Regions from separate parts of the Pseudoalteromonas sp. KAN5 genome, predicted to be linked through region 2. Evidence: predicted binding sites of a transcription regulator. Region 2 holds the regulator's gene; the other holds the start of a gene.
The links. The regulator sigma-54, encoded in region 2, starts transcription at its own class of promoters, with help from an activator protein. The targets are predictions, from matches to a motif close to GTTGGCACGNNNNTNGNNT.
Positions count from the first base shown of each region.

Region 1: the regulator sigma-54 is predicted to act here: its motif matches at 1,359-1,377, upstream of KAN5_RS09515 (flagellar hook-length control protein FliK).

Region 1 covers NZ_AP025589.1:2,109,114-2,112,300, forward strand. The annotation lists gene KAN5_RS09515 (flagellar hook-length control protein FliK) at 1-1,289, opposite strand, end outside; gene fliJ (flagellar export protein FliJ) at 1,409-1,855, opposite strand; gene fliI (flagellar protein export ATPase FliI) at 1,855-3,187, opposite strand, start outside.
Region 2 covers NZ_AP025589.1:3,709,753-3,712,939, reverse strand. The annotation lists gene lptB (LPS export ABC transporter ATP-binding protein) at 1-553, shown strand, start outside; gene KAN5_RS16490 (RNA polymerase factor sigma-54) at 620-2,116, shown strand; gene hpf (ribosome hibernation promoting factor) at 2,145-2,432, shown strand; gene ptsN (PTS IIA-like nitrogen regulatory protein PtsN) at 2,437-2,889, shown strand; gene rapZ (RNase adapter RapZ) at 3,067-3,187, shown strand, end outside.

The sequences.
Region 1 (3,187 bases), 1.6 Mb from region 2:
GTTATTTCTGTAGGCGCAGTTTGTGCCAAGGCAGCAGGTTGAGTTGCAGCTGTGCTATTTAAGGTGACAAATTCCGCCAGCGTTTGTTTTAAGCTCGCAACCTTCACTGCGCTTACGCCTTGCTCTTGAATAGTTGCCACTTGTATTTGCAATTGTTGACGTTGCGCTGGGGTTAAATTGCTTAATAATGGATCGGCATTTTTCTGCACTGTCGATTTTTCACTTAACAATAACTTGGTGGTTTGATCGAGCGCCGCGCTATTAGTTGCTGTCAACTGGTCTGTGCTCTGTTCGCTAGTAGACATCGCGCTACTAACATTGCTTAAGTGCTCTGTATTAACTGTTTGCTGCGACTTTGTATTAATTGTTTCAGCCGTCGTTAACGCGGTTTTAATTACTGTCGCATCGGCTGGTAATTCACCGTTATTTTGCTTAGTAGCAGTGCTTTGAATTGCAACTTTCGACTCATAACTTGCCTGTGTTTTTTCACCATCAGTGTCAGCCTCTGCTACTGATGCAGAACTAGCTGGCAGAACAGATTGCAAAGTCTGCGCTTGCTGAGCCATTGGCGTATCTTTTATGGCATGCGGCATATCTTTGGTAGTCAGTGACATCTCTTTTGATGGCAGCGGCATATCTTTTGTTGCCTGTACCGCGTCTTTTAAACTCTCTTTAGAGGTCAGCGGTATATCTTTCACTAGTTGCACATCATCACCAGCGGCATTACCATTGAATTGTAATTGTTTATCAATTGCTTCAGCAATAACACTTTTTTCAGTTTGTAGCGTGGGCTTTAGTTGCTTATCAACAGACTCATCTGCGTCAAAGGGCATATCAATAATTGGCGTGACTTTATCAATGGGGCGCGGTGTTTTGATATCAACAAGTTTATTTTCGTCAATTTCTTCTTGATAGCTACCGAATTGCGTTGTGCGTACAGAGTGAGTGGCTAAAGGGCTTTTTACGCTGGTATCCATATTATTGGCAGCTGTGATCTGTGCGAGCATAGCATCACCGGAATTTGTCGCGTCTTCTTCACTATCTATGTCTATTGTAGGTTCAGCTTTGCTTTGTGCTACAACTGATTCATTTGACGCGGCTTCAATGTCACTTTTTGGCTCTTTCGCAGGAGTTTCAACCGCATTGTGGGCAGTTTGTAATTGGCTAAGAAAATCACCATTTTGGTTGCTTGCACTTTCTGTTGCCGCACTGCCTTTGCTGCCGTCTTTTTTGCTTAACTGAACTTCCTTATCAGCTGAGATAAACACTGAAAGATCACTAATAGCCATAATTCACCTAGATTAAAAGTGGCAATTTGCCGCCGCAGTTTGCCAGAATAAATGCTTCAACTATTAAATAAGCAAGTAATATGCCTAAGCTGACTATTGTTAATAAACTACCGAATAAACTATAAAGCGCGCTGCCTTTGATAAAATTGATTTGCAGAGAATTCATCCAGCATTTTCTGTTCATTTTTCTGCGCTATCGCATTTGCTTTTAACTGTTGTTTTTCTATTAATTTTGCCACCGCTTTGGTTTTTATTTGCTGTTTCAGCCATAAGTTTTGTCGTTGCGAGACCACTTGTTTAGCGGTACTAACCGTATTCGCTTGCTGACGAATTGCCTCTTCAATTTTGCCAATAAAAGCGTGATATTGACTAAACCCAGCACTGCTTAATCCAGACTGCCCCTTCAAATGTAATTGCTGAGTATACTCTAGCCGAAAGTTATTTAACCCCTGCAACTTTTGTTGATTAACTTGCAGATTTTGCTGCGCTTGCAAAAAGTTCATACGTAACGACTCTTCTTTGTCGCTTTCTATTTTTAGCAATAAATTAAGCTTATTATTCGCCATTATGCTTGTCCTAATAATTGCGCAAGCCCTTGCAAGCCATCGTCATAACTGATCACATCTTTCATGCCTTGTTGTAAAAAGGCATTCACCCTCGGCATCATATTTATGGCCTGATCGAGCATTTGATCAGTGCCCTTTTGGTAAGCCCCTAAAGTGATCATATCTTTATTTTGCTGAAACATTGAATACACTTGTTTTAACACTCGTGCTTGCTGCATATGAGGCTCAGATACTACTTGTGGCATGACCCGTGAAATAGACTTTTCAATATCAATAGCAGGGTAATGACCACTGTCTGCAAGTTCACGCGATAACACAATATGACCGTCTAAAATTGCTCGCGCTGCATCAGCGATGGGATCTTGCATATCATCCCCTTCACTGAGCACAGTAAAAAATGCCGTAATAGAACCTTGCCCTTCACCACCATTACCAGCTCGCTCCACCAGCGCAGGTAATTTAGCAAATACTGAGGGCGGGTAGCCTTTTGTTGCCGGTGGTTCGCCCACGGCTAACGCTATTTCACGTTGTGCCATGGCATAACGGGTTACTGAATCTAATAATAATAGGACGTTTAAGCCTTGATCTCGGAAATATTCTGCGATGGTCACTGCGCTTTCACAACCTTTTAAACGCATTAAAGGAGAGGCATCCGCAGGAGCGGCCACGACTACAGAACGTTTACGCCCTTCTACGCCAAGTATTTCTTCAATAAACTCTTTAACCTCTCGACCCCGCTCACCAACAAGACCAACCACGATAACATCGGCTTCTGAGCCTCGGGTCATCATGCCTAATAATACTGACTTACCTACACCGGAACCTGCAAATAACCCCATCCGTTGACCTTGGCCTACGGTGATCACAGAGTTAATTGCGCGAACGCCAACATCCATAGGTTGGCTGATTGGCCGTCGAGATAATGGGTTAATGCTATTTTGTGCAAACTTTAAGTGGTGATCGGCCTTTATAGCTCCCAGTCCATCGAGAGGACGACCAAGTCCATCAACAACGCGGCCCAATAAGCTCATGCCAACAGGCAGTCCAGTGTCATTAACTTGTGGGATCACCCGCGCACCTGGTAGCACACCAGAGATATGATCGTTAGGCATTAAATACAATGTTTGATCGTTAAAACCAACAATTTCAGCATCAACAAAACCATGCATAGTTTCAATTTTACATTGACTGCCGACTGGCGCACGCAGGCCTTTAGCTTCTAAGGTTAACCCTACCACGCGAGTTAAAATTCCCGCAACAGCAGGGACAGGCCGATGAATATGTTGTTGATACTGTTGTAAGCGTTCACTTAATGGACGAGGTTGAGAGCTC
Region 2 (3,187 bases):
CAAGATCAGTATAGATGACAACGACATCACCTTACTGCCAATGCATAGTCGCGCTCGCTTGGGGATTGGTTACTTACCGCAAGAGTCATCAATTTTTCGTAAATTGACTGTTTATCAAAATTTGATGGCTATTTTAGAGACCCGAAAAGACCTTAAAAAACAAGCAAGAGAAGAAGCTCTTGACAGCTTACTTGATGAATTTAGCATTCAACATATTCGCGACAGCCAAGGTATGGCCCTATCTGGCGGTGAACGTCGTCGTGTTGAAATTGCCCGTGCATTAGCCGCAGACCCAAAATTTATCTTGTTAGATGAGCCTTTTGCTGGTGTTGATCCAATTTCAGTGTTAGATATAAAGAAGATTATTGAACACCTTAAAAACCGTGGTATTGGCGTGCTTATCACCGACCATAATGTACGAGAAACTCTTGATGTTTGTGAAAAAGCCTACATAGTTTCTCATGGGGAGTTAATTGCATCAGGCACACCTGAGCATGTACTCGCCGACCAAACAGTTCGCGATGTTTACCTAGGTGAGCAATTTAGGCTATAAAGCCACACTTGGCTAAGCATCTGCTAAACTTAACAATGACAACAATAAAAGGATTGTTAGAGATACATGAGGCAATCACTCCAGCTGCGCATGGGCCAGCAACTTACAATGACACCGCAACTGCAACAAGCTATCCGCTTATTGCAGCTCAGCACATTGGATCTGCAGCAAGAAATTCAAGAAGCGTTAGATAGCAATCCGTTACTAGAGCTAGAAGAGCATGAGTATTCAGACGACACGGCGGGCAAGAATGAGCAAAAGCAAGATAACGACGACTTAACCGTTAGCGCCTCAGCAGATGACAAGCCCAGCGAATACGAACAAGAAAGCAGCGAAGCACTCACCAAAGAAACACTCAGTGATGAAATGGCGATGGATGTCACATGGGATGAGTACATGAGCGCTGCACCAAATAGCTCAGCAGGCCCAATGCCAGAGGACGAATCTATATATCAAGGCGCCTCAACAGAAACCTTGCATGAATATTTAATGTGGCAGCTACAGCTAACTCCATTTAGCCCTACAGATGAAGCAATAGCCATTGCAATTGTTGAGGCCATTGATGACTCAGGTATTTTAACGCTTAGCTGTGAAGACATTGTAGAGAGCTTAAATCAAGGCAACAACGAAGAAGAAATCGAACTTGACGAAGTACAAGCGGTTTTAAAACGTATCCAATTATTTGACCCTGTAGGCATCGCGGCTCGCAGTCTACAAGAGTGTTTATGTATTCAGCTAAATCAATTTGATCCGGCAACCCCTTGGATTAATGAGACAAAAATGATTTTAACTGATCATATCGATTTATTAGCTAGTCGCGACTATCGCACTTTGATGAAAAAGACTAAGCTTAAGGAAGATGAACTAAAAGAAGTGATGACTCTGATCCACAGCCTAAATCCAAAGCCTGCGGATACCATAGTACGAGAAGAGTCAGAATACGTTATTCCTGACGTATCAGTGAAAAAAATTAAAGGCCGCTGGGTGGTTGAACTTAATCCAGACAGCATGCCAAAAATCAGAGTGAACAGCCAATATGCAGCTATGTCGCGCTCAGTAAAGTCGAGCACTGATAGTCAGTTTATTCGTTCGCATCTGCAAGAAGCTAAATGGTTTATAAAAAGCCTAGAAAGTCGCAATGACACATTGCTCAAAGTAACCAATTGCATCGTAAAACAGCAGCAAGGTTTCTTTGAACATGGCCCTGAAGCCATGCGACCTATGGTACTCAATGACGTTGCTGAAATGGTAGAGATGCATGAGTCAACAATTTCTCGTGTAACTACCCAAAAATACATGCATACCCCGCGTGGTATTTTTGAGTTAAAGTATTTTTTCTCAAGCCATGTTAGCACTGAAAATGGCGGCGAATGCTCATCGACAGCTATTCGCGCACTAATCAAAAAACTGATTAGCGCAGAAAACTCAGCGAAACCATTGAGTGATAGTAAAATTGCAGATATATTGGCAGAGCAAGGTATCAAAGTAGCTAGACGGACTATTGCAAAATACCGCGAGTCACTGGCTATTCCACCGTCAAATCAAAGAAAGAGTTTGATTTAAGGCGTAAAATCAAAAAAGGAAAATGCTTATGCAACTAAATTTAACTGGTCGTCACGTAGAAATTACTGATTCATTAAGAGACTATGTAAACAATAAGTTTGCGAAGCTTGAGAGGCATTTTGATCACATCAACAATGTCCATGTTATTCTTGACGTAGAAAAGCTAAGCCAAAAAGCAGAAGCCACCATCCATGTCAGTGGTGCTGAGTTATTTGCTTCAACTGAACATCAAGACATGTATGCAGCCATTGACGGACTAATCGACAAGCTCGACCGTCAAGTAATCAAACACAAAGAGAAGCACGCTCGACACTAACACTATGAAATTAAGCTCACTTATTTGCCAGGACTGCAGTAAAACTGCGGTCCTTTTTAATAGCAAAAAACGGATCATTGAATTTATCAGCCAATTGGCTCATGAACAACTTCCTCAGCTATCACAACAAGAAATCCTCGATGCATTACTCGCTAGAGAAAAACTAGGTAGTACTGGTATTGGTCGTGGCATTGCCATTCCTCATGGTCGAATGAGTGGTATTGAAAATCCACTAGCAATCATTTTAGTGAGCGAAACGCCTATTAATTTTGACGCAATTGATAATCGCCCTGTGGATCTGTTTGTCGCTCTCATCGTACCAGAGGGTGATAGTCAACTTCATTTAAAGACGTTAGCCACAATTGCTGATAAACTTAACGACAAAGATTTTTGTAAACAACTACGTAGCGCGAAAACAGATCAAGATTTATATCACGTTATTGTTGAGCAATCGTAAGTCATACCTCTTGCGTTAGTGATCTATTATGGCGGTACAAAGTAGTTCAATAACAAGGAAAAATTATGACAGGTAGTTATTCTGTACACATAATTTTTAATAACGTTAATGAGTTATTTAACCAGCTAGAGTGATCATGTTTTTAATAAAATTGCTATTAAGTGAAGGAGAGTTTACATGGAGTTAATCATCATCAGTGGGCGCTCTGGCTCAGGTAAATCGGTTGCCCTGCGTGTAGTTGAAGATCTTGGTTATTATTGTGTCGATAATATCCCTGTAAACTTACTGCCTTCATTAG